DNA from 3 places in the Enterobacter chinensis genome. Region 1 is predicted to be linked to each of the others. Evidence: predicted binding sites of a transcription regulator. Region 1 holds the regulator's gene; each other region holds the start of a gene.
What was found. Region 1 encodes CRP, which controls carbon source genes, mostly activating them, when cyclic AMP is high. Its sites were predicted from a motif close to ATGTGANNNNNNTCACAT; they were not measured.

Region 1 (5,723 bases):
CTCCGTTGGCGGTCAGCCGAAGTATTCCGACGGGTTTGGGCCGAAACCAGCTGACATTATCCACGTGCCGTTTAACGATCTGCATGCGGTGAAAGCGGTGATGGACGATCACACTTGCGCGGTGGTGGTTGAGCCTATTCAGGGTGAAGGCGGCGTGACCGCGGCAACCCCGGAATTCCTGAAAGGTCTGCGCGAGCTGTGCGACAAGCATCAGGCGCTGCTGGTCTTTGATGAAGTGCAGAGCGGGATGGGGCGTACCGGCGATCTCTTCGCTTACATGCACTACGGCGTGACGCCAGATATTCTGACCAGCGCCAAAGCGCTCGGCGGCGGTTTCCCGGTGAGTGCGGTACTGACCACTCAGGACATCGCTTCGGCGTTCCACGTGGGGTCGCATGGTTCTACCTATGGCGGTAACCCGTTGGCCTGCGCCATTGCCGGTGCGGCATTCGACATCATCAATACGCCGGCGGTGCTGAACGGTGTGAACGCAAAGCGCGAGCTGTTTGTGAAGCATTTGCAGCAGATCGATGACCAGTTCGACGTGTTCAGCGAGATCCGCGGCATGGGCCTGTTGATTGGTGCCGAGCTGAAGCCACAGTACAAAGGTCGCGCGCGCGATTTCCTGCACGCCGCCGCCCACGAAGGGGTGATGGTGTTGAATGCGGGACCGGACGTGATGCGTTTTGCGCCATCGCTGGTGGTGGAAGACAAAGACATTGAAGAAGGATTAACCCGCTTTGCCGCGGCGGTCGCGAAGATCGTTAAAGGCTAATACTCGGTTCGCTTCAACCGGCGGGTTAGCCAAATCCCGTGATGCGGACGCTGACGCCATGCCACCGACGAAATGGTGTGCATGGTGTTCAGATGCCCCAGAATGCGCTGTAAATGTTGCTCCAGGGTGCTCATAGGCCCGTGGGTTAACGTCTCCGGCGCTTCCAGAATATTCGAATCTCCCGACTCACCCGGCGAGTCATATTCCAGACGCTGCTGACAGCGCTGCAACGCAATCTCACACGACTGCAGGTAACGTTGCGCCAGGTCTGGCGTCAGCATCGTGTGCTCGCGCGCCAGCGTCGTCATGGCGTTAATATGCTCGACGATAAACTGGCTGTGGGTCACCCAGAGCTTCATGTCCGCCAGATAGTGCGAGTTAAAGCCCGGCTCCTGCATTGCCTGGTTGAGCGAGTTGAACAGGGCGTTGTGCGCCTGGTTGACCTTCATCCGCTGATAAGCCAGCGGGGAGGGCTGCGGGTCGTCGCTCAGGATCAGGCGAATGGCCTGCTGGTCGGCCTCCAGCGCGTCGTGAGCGTTCTGCCTGAGCAGCCCGCTTTGCCACTGCGGCCACAGCCAGACCATGCCGCCAAAGGCAATCAGGCAGCCGATCAGGGTATCAATCAGCCTGGCGACAATAAACTGTTCGCCATTGAGCGTGAGCAGCTGCAGTGTGTATACCGCCGTCACCGTGAAGCCCACCATCGCCCAGCCGTAGTTTTTGCGGATAATCAGGTAGCTTACCAGCGTAATCGCCAGCATCCCTGCCAGGGTATAACCTTCCGGCACGTGGAAGTGCAGCGTCACGCCCGCAATAATCAGCCCCGCCATCGTTCCGCCGGCCCGATGCAGAATACGCACCCGCGTAGCGCCGTAACCGTTCTGGGTGACAAACAGCACGGTCATTAAGATCCAGTAGGGTTTTGGCAGATGCAGCGCCATGCCCATCAGGCTGGCGGTACTGAGCATAACGCTAATTCTGGCGGCGTTGCGCAGAGCGGAAGATTTAAGAGAAAGATAGCTTCTGAGCGCGGGCAATAACGGAAGCCGCTTTTGCTTATCCGCCATCAGATCGCGGGGGTAAAGCGGGCGCTGTGTACGCAGCACGCGGGCGATGCGGCTGAAGTGCCAGGCGGCAAACTGGCCGACCGGGTTATCCGGATGCTGGCGCGCGATTTTCTCCAGTGCGCCGAGCTGTTTTTCCATGTTAAAGCGCGTGGGGTAGCGGTGGTAGAGAATATCGTCAGCCAGGACCCGCAGGCGCGCCGACACGGTCTGCGCGTTCCAGCGGATCACCGCTTCGGCGTGGCTGCGCTCGACCAGCTTTTGCACCTCTTGCGGGTGGTGAAGGCTAACGGAGATATGCTCCTGCAGATCCAGCCCAACCTGGAAGGTGCGCAGCAGCCGTTTGTATTCGTGGTTCTTGTTGGCGGCGAGCATATGCAGCTGCTGATAGCACTGGCTTATCAGATCCACCACCTTTTGCTGGCGCGTCAGCAGCGGCGGCAAGGATTTTTCCGGATCGGTATGCTGGGTGAGCAGGGTGTATTTGGCTTCGCAGTAATCCGCCAGCTGCACATAGAGCAGGCTCAGGGATTCACGCAGCGGCTGTTCGCGCCACAGCCAGAACCAAAACCAGTTAAACAGCCCGTACCACAGCGTTCCCAGGGCGTAGATCAGCAGCGGCTCCCACACCGGCATATTTCCGGCGAGGCTAAGCGTGAAAATGGCCGCAATCAATGAGGCGGGAAGCAGGCGGGCATGCAGCGAGCTGATTTCGGCCGTGACGCCGAGGGTCATGGCCAGCACGGTCAGAATCAGCGGCAGCGGAATATCCCGGGCAAGCAGAAGCTGTACGGCGAGGCTACAGCCCGCAAACAGGCAGCCGCCAATAATCAGGCGTTTGAAAAAGCGCTTATGCGGCGTGTCCAGACCGGCAATGTTGCAGCAGGCAGGGACGAGAGAAAACAGCAGGCCTTGCTGAAGATGTCCGAGGATCAGGCCTACGGCCACAGGAAGACATAACACCAGCGTTTGTCGCAGTGCGTAGTTAACTTCCGGGTGATAGATCAGCCTGCGCCACATGGGGAGTAGAGACAAAAACGGCGTGACACCTTGTGGTGGCACGCCGTTTAAGCGGAATTAACGCGTTCCGTAGACCACGATGGTTTTACCGTGGGCGGAGATCAGGTTTTGATCTTCCAGCATTTTCAGGATACGGCCTACTGTCTCACGGGAACAACCAACGATCTGACCAATTTCCTGACGGGTAATTTTAATTTGCATGCCGTCCGGGTGGGTCATTGCGTCTGGCTGTTTCGCCAGGTTCAGCAGGGTCTGCGCAATACGGCCGGTCACGTCCAGGAAGGCGAGGTTACCCACTTTCTCTGAGGTGACCTGCAGACGGCGCGCCATCTGGGAAGAAAGACGCATCAGGATGTCAGGGTTAACCTGAATCAGCTGACGGAACTTCTTGTAAGAAATTTCAGCCACTTCACATGCTGTCTTTGCACGAACCCAGGCGCTACGTTCCTGGCCCTCTTCAAACAGGCCCAGTTCACCGATGAAATCGCCCTGGTTCAGATAAGAAAGGATCATTTCTTTCCCTTCTTCATCTTTGATCAGCACTGCCACCGAGCCTTTAACGATGTAATACAACGTTTCCGCTTTTTCACCCTGGTGAATCAGCGTGCTCTTCGATGGGTACTTATGAATGTGGCAATGAGACAAGAACCATTCGAGAGTCGGGTCTGTTTGCGGTTTGCCAAGCACCATGCGCTGTTATCCTCTGTTATAAGCTGTCACCAGAGTCATCAGATGCATCCGGACTCTGGGGTTGCAATCGAATTCTTACCCATACCCTGGGAAGTCGGCTACCGTAACGTTTCGCAGCCAGTAAAGTTTGATGTCCTCTGCATACACGTGTAACGTCAATGTATTACTGTAGCATCCTGAGTGTTTTAGCATAGCTTTCGCCGCGTGTCTCCTGGTGTCTCGCTTCAGCATGATGCAGGTCGCCTTCCATTGCGAGAAATGTAACACACGCGTAATCTGTCACCAAAAATGCAACGTTGGAGTTCAAAAATATGCAAGCGCGCGTGAAGTGGGTTGAAGGTTTAACGTTCCTGGGCGAGTCCGCGTCAGGACACCAGATTTTGATGGATGGTAACTCCGGCGACAAAGCACCAAGCCCAATGGAAATGGTGCTGATGGCAGCAGGTGGATGCAGTGCGATTGACGTAGTGTCGATTTTGCAAAAAGGTCGTCATGACGTGACAGATTGCGAGGTTAAACTCACCTCAGAACGTCGCGAAGAGGCGCCACGCCTGTTCACCCACATTAATCTGCACTTTGTTGTCACCGGTAAAGAACTGAAAGACGCGGCGGTCTCGCGTGCGGTGGACCTGTCTGCGGAGAAGTACTGCTCTGTGGCGTTAATGCTGGAGAAAGCGGTAAAAATTACCCATTCGTATGAAGTGATCGAGGCTTAATCTTTTGGCGGGTGGCGCTGCGCTTACCCGCCCTACGGATTGTTGGCCCGGTAAGCGCAGCGCCACCGGGCAAAACTGATTATGCGATCTGCTTCCCTTCCATCAACCGCTCCACCAGCGGCGTCATGATTAATTCCATCGCCAGCACCATTTTCCCGCCCGGCACTACCAACGTATTCATGTGCGAAATAAATGAGCCCTGCAGCATCGCCAGCAGCCAGGGGTAATCGATACCTTCAAGATTGCGGAAATGGATCACCACAAAGCTCTCATCCAGGGACGGTATCGTTTTGGCGGCGAACGGGTTGGAGGTGTCCACCGTCGGCACGCGCTGGAAGTTAATGTGCGTGCGGGAGAATTGCGGCGTTAAGTAATTGATGTAGTCTTCCATTGAACGAACGACGGAATCCATCACCGCCTCGCGCGAGTGGCCGCGCTCGCTCATGTCACGCGTCAGCTTCTGGATCCACTCCAGGTTAACGATAGGGACCACCCCGACCAGCAGATCCACGTGACGCGCCACGTCGTGTTGAGGCGTGACCACGCCGCCGTGTAATCCTTCGTAAAACAGCACATCGGTGGGTTCCGGCAGCGGCTGCCAGGGGGTGAAGGTGCCCGGCACCTGATTCCAGGGCACGGCTTCATCATAGGTATGCAGATACTTGCGGGACTGCCCTTTGCCGCTCTTACCGTATTCCAGAAAGGTTTGTTCCAGCAGGCCGAAGTCATTGGCTTCCGGGCCGAAGTAGCTGATGTGTTTACCCAGATCGCGCGCCTTACGGATGGCCATGTCCATCTCCGGACGTGTGTAGCGGTGAAAGCTATCGCCTTCGACCTCCGCCGCACGGAGATTCAGCTGGGCGAAAATCTTGCGAAATGCGAGGCTGGTGGTGGTGGTTCCCGCACCACTCGACCCCGTAACGGCAATAACCGGATGTCTGGCAGACATAGCAACTCCCTGACTGAAAAGGTTGGAAGATCAGCCGTGAAACGCGTTGCGGGGCATGATATTGACCGTCTCATGCAGTTCTGACCACACCAGCAATACGTCGCCGCTTTTCAGCTGGCGCTTTACATCGTTGACCTTTTGCTCAAGCGAGCGTTCCTGTTCACCATAATCGGTGCCTTCGCGTAATACAAAGCTTTCAATCAGATTATCGAGCGTTTCGGGAGCCAGATCCTGCCAGGGAATAATCATTTTGCACCGTCCAGATAAGGGGTTAGCCAGTCAGGAATACGCGTCTCAAGCCACATTTTCGGGCGACGCAGCGTACCGCCGATAAACCCGACGTGGCCGCCGTGCTCCGTCAACTGATAGTGAACGTTGTCGGGCAGGAATTCCTGAGCGGGGATCGAGTGATGATCCATAAAAGGGTCATCTTTGGCATGAATGATGAGCGTCGGCTGCGCGATCTTGCTGAGCAGCGGCATGGCGCTGCACTGACGATAATAGTCAAT
Region 2 (5,723 bases), on a different contig from region 1:
TGATGGTCAGAACAGACTGAGTCGGGATAGCGTTACGGTAAGTAGTCAGTTTCTGAATTTTCTTCATGAAACGTTCTACCAGGTCAACCGCCATGTCATCAACGCGAGAATCGTTGTTACCAAACTGCGGGTATTCGCCTTCGATTTCGAAGTCTACAGCCAGGCCGTCTTCGTCACGAACTGGTTTAACTTTCGCATATTTGATAGCAGACAGGGAGTCAGCAGCAACGGACAGACCTGCGATACCACACGCCATGGTGCGAACGACGTCACGGTCGTGCAGCGCCATCAGTGAGGCTTCGTAGCTGTACTTGTCGTGCATGTAGTGGATAACGTTCAGTGCAGTGACGTACTGTTTAGCCAGCCAGTCCATGAAGTGATCCATACGCTCCATCACTTCGTCGAACTTCAGAACGTCGCCTTTGATTGGTTCAGACTTAGGACCAACCTGCATTTTCAGTTTTTCATCAACGCCGCCGTTGATTGCATACAGCATGGTTTTCGCCAGGTTTGCACGCGCACCGAAGAACTGCATTTGTTTACCAACGACCATTGGGCTTACGCAGCAAGCGATAGCGTAGTCATCGTTGTTGAAGTCCGGACGCATCAGGTCATCGTTCTCGTACTGCAGAGAAGAGGTGTCGATAGACACTTTAGCGGCGAATTTCTTGAAGTTCAGAGGCAGTTTTTCAGACCACAGAACGGTGATATTTGGCTCCGGAGAAGGCCCCATGGTGTACAGGGTATTCAGGAAGCGGAAGCTGTTTTTGGTAACCAGCGTACGGCCGTCAACGCCCATACCACCGATTGATTCAGTTGCCCAGATTGGGTCACCGGAGAACAGCTCATCGTATTCAGGAGTACGCAGGAAGCGAACCATACGCAGTTTCATGACCAGGTGGTCAATCATTTCCTGAGCGTCTTGCTCGGTGATTTTGCCTGCTTTGATGTCGCGTTCGATGTAGGCATCCAGGAAGGTGGATACGCGACCGAAGGACATTGCTGCGCCGTTCTGAGACTTAACCGCGGCCAGGTAGCCGAAGTAGGTCCACTGGATAGCTTCCTGAGCGTTGGTAGCAGGACCAGAGATATCGCAGCCATACTTCGCAGCCATCTCTTTGATCTGACCCAGCGCGCGGTGCTGTTCAGCGATTTCTTCACGCAGACGGATAGTCGCTTCCAGGTTTACGCCGTTTTCCAGGTCAGACTGCAGGGAAACGAATTGGGCGTATTTGTCTTTCAGCAGGAAGTCGATACCGTACAGTGCAACACGACGGTAGTCACCGATGATACGGCCACGGCCATATGCATCTGGCAGACCAGTCAGAACACCAGATTTACGGCAGTTCAGAATGTCTTTGGTGTAAACATCAAATACACCCTGGTTGTGGGTTTTGCGGTATTCGGTGAAGATTTTTTTCAGCATTGGGTCCAGCTCGCGGTTATACGCTTTGCAGGAACCTTCAACCATTTTGATACCACCGAACGGAATAATTGCGCGTTTCAGTGGTGCTTCAGTCTGCAGACCAACGATTTTCTCAAGGGCTTTGTTGATGTAGCCAGCATCGTGAGAAGTGATGGTGGAAGCAACGGAGGTGTCAAAATCAACTGGCGCGTGAGTGCGGTTTTCCAGTTTAACGCCTTCCATTACGCTGTCCCACAGCTTGGTGGTCGCATCAGTTGCGCCAGCCAGGAAGGATTCGTCACCTTCATACGGGGTATAGTTTTTCTGAATGAAGTCACGTACGTTTACTTCATTCTGCCAGTCACCTTTCGCAAAACCTTCCCAGGCTGTGGCTAACTTTTCATTAAGCTCGGACATGTAACACCTACCTTCTTAAGTGGATTTTTTATTTACTGCCTGAGAAAACCATCAATGATGATCGTCGCCACGCAGGTAAATGACCCAGTATGTCAACCCAACTAACAGACCCCCACCGATAATGTTCCCGATAGTGACAGGGATCAGGTTATCAGTAATGAAATTCATAATAGTCAGGTGAGAGAAACTTTCCGGGGATGAACCAACTGCGGTCCAGAACTCCGGGCTCGCAAAGTCGCGGATGACAATGCCCATTGGGATCATGAACATATTCGCGATACTGTGCTCAAAGCCGCTGGCAACAAACATCGCAACCGGCAGAACCATAATTAAGGCTTTGTCCATCAGGCTACGACCCGAGTAGCTCATCCATACAGCCAGGCAGACCATGAGGTTAGCGAGGATGCCGAGAGCAACGGCTTCGATAAATGTGTGGTGCATTTTGTGGTCGGCGGTTTGCAGGACGTTGAGCCCCCAGCCACCGTTGGCGGTCATGTACTCGCCAGAAAGCCACATCAACAAAACAAAGAGCAGACAGCCAACCAGGTTACCCACGTAGACGTTAAGCCAGTTACGTGCCAGCTGACCCCAGGTAATTCTTCCGCTGGCCTTTGCCACGACAATCAGCACCGTTGAGGTGAAGAGGTCGGCACCGCAGATAACGCAAAGAATCAGACCCAGTGAGAAGCATATGCCGCCAATCAGTTTGGCCATGCCGAAAGGCATACCAGCAGTACCGGTGGTGGCGGTGATGTAGAAGACGAAAGCGATAGAGATGAACACACCAGCCGTGATCGCCAGATAGAACGTCTTCATCGGGTGTTTCGTTGCTTTATAGACACCCGCTTCTTCGGCAACTTTGGCCATCGCAGCGGGGAGTAAAAGATCAAAAGGGTTGTCAGCTTTCACACTAACTCTCTCTTTATTAAGTCGGCGACGAGATACTAACAAAGCATTATAGAAGAGAAATTGATATAGATCATATCTCGCCTGGCTTATAGGCCCGCAGTATGTATGGTTTTACAACAAATGCGGAGTAAGTATTTGATTATCCGTAAAAAAATAAATTTTAAAAGTTATGAAAAGAGTTGAATTTTTTCGTTCAGCCACCTCTGAAACAGTTAATTAATATGGAGTATTTACCATAAATAGTAACAGTAAAGCTCAGGTAAATATTATTATATTTACCCATGTTTAACTTTATTATTACAATCAACAGTCATTGCCGAAGAAAATAAAAAACGGGGCAATGAAATTGCCCCGTAATATAGCCCAGACGATTGAATACGCCTACTGCTGGTAATGTTATGTGCGCTTATTTTGACCAGTAAGCGGTTTTCGCTTTCTGCAGCTTTTCGTAGGCCTTCAACAGTGACTGATGGGCAGGGAAGGCTTTCAGATCGCTATCAACAGCCTGCAGACCATAGAATGGCTCTTCGCCACTCAGGGCCGCGCTAGCTGCTTCCACGGCCTCTGCACCGTACATACGCACGAAAGCATTCAGATATTGCAGCGGCTCGCGATCGTCTTCCTGTGCCAGCAGCAACAGCGTTTGCAGGCAGCGGTAATAATTGGTGCGCTCGGCAGAGAAAACTGACTGATTGAACTCCATGGTCCACTCGGTCCAAGCCAGGGCCTGATCCAGGTCGCCACCCGCCAGGGCCAGCATCGCTTTCAGCTCACCGATACGCAGGGTATACCAGCCGTTGTCTTTACCGGTCGCCAGACCCAGCAGTTCACGTACGCGTGTGAAGTCATCGTGGCCTTCCTCGTCCAGCTGGGCGATCAGGTTCAGATAATCTTCTTTCTCCCATTCACTGCCTGGGAGAGCCAGCAGCGTTTCACGCAGATGCGCGCCCATGCTGTTATTCGCCAGCCACAGATCTTCAGCCGGGTAGATGTCGGACATGCCAGGAACAATAATGCGGCACGCGTAGACGCCAAGGTGCTCGTAGTCGGCGATATAGACGTCCTGGTCTTCGGCTTTGAAAATAGCCATCAGCGTAGCGAACTCTTCTTCCGTGGTACCGGCAAAGCTCCAGTCCACAAACGGATAGTCGGCGTCCTGTTTGAACATATCCCAGGAGATCAAACCGCTGGAGTCGATGAAGTGGGTTTCGAGGTTGGTATGCTCGGCCACTTCTTCATCGTCGAACGTTGGCGGGGTGAAGACGTCGAGATCTTTCAGGCTACGGCCCTGCAGCAGCTCGGTAACGGTACGCTCCAGCGCCACGCCGAAGTCCGGGTGCGCGCCGAAGGAGGCGAAACAGGTGCCGTTGGCCGGGTTAAACAGCACAACGCAGATAACCGGATATTTACCGCCCAGCGAGCCGTCATAGGCAAAGATTGGGAAACCTTCTGCTTCCAGTTTGGCGATGGATTCCACCACGCCCGGATAACGCGCCAGCACGTCTGCCGGAATTTCAGGCAGGCTGATGGATTCGGCAATAATGCGGTTTTTAATGTGGCGTTCGAAGACTTCAGACAGACCCTGCACGCGGGCTTCATTGCGGGTGTTACCGGCGGACATGCCGTTGGACACATACAGGTTGCCGACGATGTTCATCGGAATATAGACGGTCTGCTCATCAGACTGACGGGTAAACGGCAGGGCGCAAATACCGCGATCTTCGTTACCGGACTGCAGATCGATCAGCATGCTGGCGGTCAGTTCGCTGTCTGGATCGTAGAAGGCACGCAGGCGCGCGTCGAGAATACCTTCCGGCAGTTCGTCGTCTTCGGTCAGCGGGAACCATTTTTCATTTGGATAGTGAACGAACGGGCCGTTAGCGATAGTCTCGCCCAGCCAGAAGTCAGCGAAGAAATAGTTGGTGGACAGACGCTCAAAGTACTCACCCAGCGCAGAGGCCAGTGCCGCTTTTTTTGTCGCGCCTTTACCGTTGGTAAAGCACAGGGCACAGTCTTTATCGCGAATATGCACGGACCAGACATGAGGCACCGGATTGAGCCAGGAGGCTTCTTCGATGTTAAAACCCAGGTCGGTCAGTTTCTGCTGGAAGCGAGCGATGGAATCTTCCAGAGCGGCGTCTTTGCCGGGGATAAACGTTTGAGTCATGGCGTTCACTTTTATCGTACGTAAAGCGCGCAATGATACGGGTTTTGCGTGACAGGTGCTATCTTCGGCGAAAATAAAAGCCTGAGCTATGCTTACATTCAGTAACCTACTGTTAAGGCATAGAAAAATGAAAGCGTTTGATCTCCAGCGGATGGCATTTGATAAAGTCCCACCTGAGTTTTTAGGCGAAGTCGCTCTGCGCAGTCTGTATACCTTCGTCCTGGTCTTTCTGTTTCTCAAGATAACGGGGCGTCGTGGCGTACGACAGATGTCGCTCTTTGAGGTGTTGATCATCCTGACGCTGGGTTCAGCGGCGGGGGACGTCGCCTTTTATGATGATGTGCCGATGGTGCCGGTATTTATCGTCTTTGTCTCACTTGCGCTACTTTACCGCCTTGTGATGTGGCTGATGTCGAAAAGCGAAAAGCTGGAAGATCTGCTTGAAGGGAAGCCGGTCGTTATCGTCGAGGACGGACAGCTGGCCTGGGAAAATGTTCAGAGCGCCAATATGACCGAGTTTGAGTTCTTTATGGAGCTACGCCTGAATAGCGTTGAACAGCTCGGGCAGGTGCGTCTGGCGATAATGGAAACCAACGGGCAGATCAGCGTCTATTACTATTCTGACGACGAGGTGAAGCCTGGGCTTTGTATCCTGCCAGATATGTTGGTCGAGCGTTTCAGAACCGTACCCGAAGCGGGCGAGTATGCCTGCGTGAGATGCAGCCACGTAGTTGCGATGCTGCCAGGGGATCGTCAATTATGCCCTCGCTGTGCAAATCCGGAATGGACGAAGGTTAGCCGGGCTAAACGCATCACCTGACAGCC
Region 3 (5,723 bases), on a different contig from region 1:
TAGCTTTCAAACAGCAGGCGAGAGCTGTCGGCATTCACGATGGGCAGCTCAGGACGCTGATTTCCGTAGCTCAGTACGGTATTCGATATGCGCATTTTTGCGGTTGCGCCAAACTTTGCCAGATCGGATTTTGCCCGGCCGTCGTCTTCCTGTTTAAAGAAGTCGATGCCGCCAGCGCCACTCTTGCCGCGGCCGCCGTCCAGGCGCACGCCGTATTGCGCGATGCCATCGACCCCAAAGCCCACCAGCCCTTCGGTATAACCGGATTCAAAGGTGGCAATAATACCCTGGCCCCATTCGGCTTTGTCCTGCTGGCCCTGATGGTAGTCGCGGCTGATATACGCATTGCGTAAAAACAGATCCAGATGGCTGTCGTCAATAAAACCCTGGCTGCCGGATTGCTGGCTTGCAGCGGCGGGTAATGCGGTAAATAAGCTTAAAGCAATTAATGATAATTCTTTTTTCACGGAGGGAACGTCTCTGTCTGGATATATTAATTTGAATAACTGCGGGGGTGATAATTACCGGAAAAAGTAACGTTTGCAATAATTATGTGACCAGACATTTCAATGGTTAAGTGCAGATATGGCGGGGCTTTACAGGGCATTGTCGATATGTGCGGTTAAGTTAACAATTCATGCGAAATAAAAAGGAGGCAAATCTGCCTCCTTCCAAAATTATTTAATTCCGTCTGCGGCCATACGGTCGCGAATATGTTGTGCACGCTCTTCTGAGGCAGGGTGATCGTCAAACATGGAGCTTTGGCGTCCCGCTTCCAGTTTGGCCAGCTTTTCAAAGCTGGTGGCTAAACCTGATGGATTAATACCGCGTTTGCGCAACAGATCGTAGGAGTAGTCATCCGCTTCGGACTCCTGACGCTGTGAGAACTGGGAGTTAACCAGTTTTTCACCGACATCGCCAAGCTGTGATTGGGACAGGCTGCCAACGATACCGCCCGCTGAGGCCGCCGCAGCGCGGATGGCATTGGTGCCTAAGGCAACCTGCATCCCTTTCTTCACGTGGCCGAGTGCAACGTGGCCCATTTCGTGGCCGATAACCGCTTCGACTTCATTGTCGGTCATCATATCCATCAATCCGCTATAGACGCGGATACAGCCGTTCGCCATGGCGAACGCATTCACGTCTTTCGCCATGTAAACCTTGTAGTTCACTGGCTGGCCGTTGATGTTGTCGCCCAGCGCGGAAGCAATCTTATTCAGACGCTGCGTGTAGGTACTGTTAGCCGGCGCAAGCGTGGCTTTTCCGTCCATATCTTTACAGGCCTGGTCGCTCAGCGCTTTAACCTGCGCATCGCTCAGGGAATAGGCCTGAAAGGCTTCTGCGCCTGACGTCATCAGGCCGTTAGAATCCATATTCTGACAGCCGCTCAGCAGGAGCGTTGTACCCAAGGCCAGCACTATTGCACGCATTTTCATGAGGTTGCTTCCGTACTCGTTAATCTGAATAAAATCCGAAAAGTGCACCGTCAGCGAAGCCGGTGTCGGGCTAAGTATAAGGAATATCTACAGGGCCGGGCGAGCAGATTGCGCAACATGCGAGCATGATCCAGAGATTTCTTAACAAGCAAAAGAATGGTCCATGTACATGGCATGCCGCTTGGGTTACATTGTTGGCACTTTTTTCCGGCGTAGCCCAAAACGCGCTGTCGTCAAGGGCATGGCCTTTAACAGTCCGATCTGGAGTTAAAATGTCCTCACGTAAAGAGCTTGCTAATGCTATTCGTGCGCTGAGCATGGACGCAGTACAGAAAGCCAAATCCGGCCACCCAGGGGCTCCTATGGGTATGGCTGATATCGCCGAAGTCCTGTGGCGTGATTTCCTGAACCACAACCCGCAGAACCCGTCATGGGCTGACCGCGACCGCTTCGTGCTGTCCAACGGCCACGGCTCCATGCTGATCTATAGCCTGCTGCACCTCACTGGTTACGATCTGCCTATTGAAGAGCTGAAAAACTTCCGTCAACTGCACTCCAAAACTCCAGGTCACCCGGAAGTGGGCTACACCGCTGGCGTAGAAACCACCACCGGCCCGCTGGGTCAGGGTATTGCTAACGCTGTGGGTATGGCGATTGCTGAGAAGACGCTGGCGGCGCAGTTCAACCGTCCTGGTCACGACATCGTAGACCACTTCACCTACGCGTTCATGGGCGACGGCTGCATGATGGAAGGCATTTCTCACGAAGTGTGCTCCCTGGCAGGTACCCTGAAGCTGGGCAAACTGGTTGCGTTCTATGACGACAACGGTATCTCCATCGACGGTCACGTTGAAGGCTGGTTCACTGATGACACCGCTAAACGTTTCGAAGCCTACGGCTGGCACGTTGTGCGTGGCGTTGATGGCCACGATGCTGACTCGATTAAACGTGCGGTAGAAGAAGCGCGCGCGGTCACTGACAAACCGTCCCTGCTGATGTGCAAAACCATCATCGGCTTCGGTTCACCGAACAAAGCGGGTACTCACGACTCTCACGGCGCACCACTGGGCGACGCGGAAATCGCACTGACCCGTGAAGCACTGGGCTGGAAACACCCTGCATTCGAAATTCCATCTGACATTTATGCTCAGTGGGATGCAAAAGAAGCGGGTCAGGCGAAAGAAGCTGCATGGAATGAGAAGTTCTCTGCTTACGCGAAAGCCTTCCCACAGGAAGCGGCTGAATTCACTCGTCGTATGAAAGGCGACATGCCGTCTAACTTCGACGCGAAAGCGAACGAATTCATCGCTAAGCTGCAGGCGAACCCATCTAAAATCGCCAGCCGTAAAGCGTCTCAGAATGCGATCGAAGCGTTCGGTCCACTGCTTCCGGAATTCCTGGGCGGCTCCGCTGACCTGGCACCTTCTAACCTGACTCTGTGGTCTGGTTCTAAGCCTATCAACGAAAATACTGCCGGCAACTACATCCATTACGGTGTACGTGAATTCGGTATGACGGCTATTGCGAACGGTATCTCCCTGCACGGCGGTTTCCTGCCGTACACGTCTACCTTCCTGATGTTCGTAGAATATGCACGTAATGCCGTGCGTATGGCTGCGCTGATGAAACAGCGTCAGGTGATGGTCTACACTCACGACTCAATCGGTCTGGGCGAAGACGGTCCAACCCACCAGCCGGTAGAGCAGGTGGCTTCCCTGCGTGTGACCCCGAACATGAGCACATGGCGTCCATGTGACCAGGTTGAATCTGCCGTTGCGTGGAAATACGGTGTTGAGCGTCATGACGGCCCAACCGCACTGATCCTCTCCCGTCAGAACCTGGCGCAGCAGGATCGTACGCCAGAGCAGCTGGCGAACATCGCTCGCGGTGGCTACGTGCTGAAAGATTGCGCAGGCCAGCCTGAGCTGATCTTCATCGCAACCGGTTCTGAAGTTGAGCTGGCTGTCGCGGCCTGGGACAAACTGACTGCCGAAGGCGTGAAGGCGCGCGTGGTATCCATGCCGTCTACCGATGCGTTCGACAAGCAGGATGCTGCTTACCGTGAATCCGTTCTGCCTAAAGCGGTTTCTGCTCGTGTTGCAGTGGAAGCGGGTATCGCTGACTACTGGTTCAAATATGTGGGCCTGAACGGCGCAATCGTCGGCATGACCACCTTCGGTGAATCTGCTCCGGCGGAACTGCTGTTTGAAGAGTTCGGCTTCACCGTTGAGAACGTTGTCGCGAAGGCGAAAGAACTGCTGTAATTGCTGTTTTGCCCGGTGGCGCTACGCTTACCGGGCCTACAAATGGCACGAAAGTAGGCCGGGTAAGCGCTAGCGCGCCGCCCGGCTTTTTTGTCGGCATTATTCCACCGAAAATGTGACGCAAGTCATATAGCTCGCTTATTCATCTGGACAGACATTCCTTTTATTCCCCGATTCGCTTATTCTTGCTGAAGCGTTTCAGTCGATTAAATGTTCGACAATTGACCAATCAATCGCAGTTTGTGACAGCAAGGATTCCCCTTAGGGCGTAGCTGGATTACTCTTTCAGCCACCTCAGATTCAGGGATAGCTTTGCAGGAGATCTATGACCGTACGCGTAGCGATTAATGGCTTCGGTCGCATCGGGCGTAATGTGGTTCGTGCTTTGTATGAATCCGGACGTCGAGCGGAGATGACCGTGGTGGCAATCAATGAACTGGCGGATGCTACGGGCATGGCGCATTTGTTGAAATATGATACCAGCCACGGACGCTTTGCCTGGGATGTACGCCAGGAACGAGATCAGCTTTTTGTCGGTGACGATGCTATTCGTGTGCTGCATGAGAACAGCATTTCCGGGTTGCCCTGGCGTGAACTGGGTGTGGATGTGGTACTTGACTGTACCGGTGTGTACGGCAACCGCGAACATGGCGAAGCGCATCTGGCAGCAGGTGCGAAGAAAGTCCTGTTTTCTCATCCCGGCAGTAACGACCTCGACGCGACCGTCGTGTTTGGCGTCAACCAGCATGAACTGCAAGCCGAACACCGCATTGTCTCCAACGCCTCCTGCACGACTAACTGCATTATTCCGGTCATCAAACTGTTAGACGATGCGTATGGCATTGAATCTGGCACCGTGACCACGATTCACTCCGCCATGCACGATCAGCAGGTAATTGACGCTTACCACCCGGATTTACGGCGCACGCGTGCAGCGAGCCAGTCAATCATTCCGGTGGACACAAAGCTGGCTGCAGGGATCACCCGAATTTTTCCGCAGTTTAAAGACCGTTTTGAAGCGATTGCCGTGCGAGTTCCGACGATCAACGTCACCGCAATCGACCTTAGCGTGACGGTAAAAAAACCGGTAAAAGCCTGTGAAGTCAACCTGTTGCTGCAAAAAGCGGCACAGGGGGCATTTCATGGTATAGTTGACTATACGGAATTACCGTTGGTCTCAGTGGATTTTAACCACGACCCGCATAGCGCCATTGTTGATGGCACTCAAACGCGCGTCAGTGGCGCACACCTTATCAAGACGCTGGTCTGGTGTGATAACGAATGGGGCTTTGCTAACCGAATGCTCGACACCACGTTAGCAATGGCCGCTCAAGGTTTCAGGTAAGACGCATCGTGCGTCTGCAAAACTTTAAGAATCAACGAGAGGATTCACCATGTCTGTAATTAAGATGACCGATCTGGATCTGGCTGGTAAACGCGTTTTCATCCGTGCCGATCTGAACGTACCGGTTAAAGATGGCAAAGTGACCAGCGACGCGCGTATTCGTGCATCTCTGCCAACCATCGAACTGGCTCTGAAGCAGGGCGCTAAAGTGATGGTAACCTCCCACCTGGGTCGTCCAACCGAAGGCGAGTACAACGAAGAGTTCTCTCTGCTGCCAGTTGTTAATTACCTGAAAGACAAACTGTCTAACCCTGTTCGCCTGGTAAAAGATTACCTGGACGGCGTTGAAGTCGCTGCCGGTGAACTGGTGGTTCTGGAAAACGTTCGCTTCAACAAAGGCGAGAAGAAAGACGACGAAGCGCTGTCCAAAAAATACGCTGCACTGTGCGACGTATTCGTAATGGATGCATTCGGTACGGCTCACCGTGCACAGGCTTCTACCCACGGTATCGGTAAATTTGCAGACGTTGCGTGTGCTGGTCCTCTGCTGGCTGACGAACTGGAAGCACTGGGTAAAGCGCTGAAAGAACCTGCTCGTCCAATGGTGGCTATCGTTGGTGGTTCTAAAGTTTCTACCAAACTGACCGTTCTGGATTCCCTGTCTAAAATCGCTGACCA

Region 2: the regulator CRP is predicted to act here: its motif matches at 2,790-2,807, upstream of focA (formate transporter FocA).
Region 3: the regulator CRP is predicted to act here: its motif matches at 3,814-3,831, upstream of epd (erythrose-4-phosphate dehydrogenase).

Annotation. Positions count from the first base shown of each region.
Region 1 is NZ_JARDVI010000008.1:48,206-53,928, reverse strand. It holds gene argD (bifunctional acetylornithine/succinyldiaminopimelate transaminase) at 1-775, shown strand, start outside; gene PYW49_RS20930 (YccS/YhfK family putative transporter) at 772-2,859, opposite strand; gene crp (cAMP-activated global transcriptional regulator CRP) at 2,917-3,549, opposite strand; gene PYW49_RS20920 (OsmC family protein) at 3,861-4,265, shown strand; gene PYW49_RS20915 (phosphoribulokinase) at 4,345-5,214, opposite strand; gene PYW49_RS20910 (YheU family protein) at 5,245-5,463, opposite strand; gene PYW49_RS20905 (hydrolase) at 5,460-5,723, opposite strand, start outside.
Region 2 is NZ_JARDVI010000002.1:205,899-211,621, reverse strand. It holds gene pflB (formate C-acetyltransferase) at 1-1,822, opposite strand, end outside; gene focA (formate transporter FocA) at 1,874-2,731, opposite strand; gene ycaO (30S ribosomal protein S12 methylthiotransferase accessory factor YcaO) at 3,138-4,898, opposite strand; gene PYW49_RS05935 (DUF421 domain-containing protein) at 5,026-5,718, shown strand.
Region 3 is NZ_JARDVI010000003.1:369,241-374,963, forward strand. It holds gene PYW49_RS11105 (OprD family outer membrane porin) at 1-467, opposite strand, end outside; gene loiP (metalloprotease LoiP) at 678-1,436, opposite strand; gene tkt (transketolase) at 1,709-3,700, shown strand; gene epd (erythrose-4-phosphate dehydrogenase) at 4,026-5,045, shown strand; gene pgk (phosphoglycerate kinase) at 5,095-5,723, shown strand, end outside.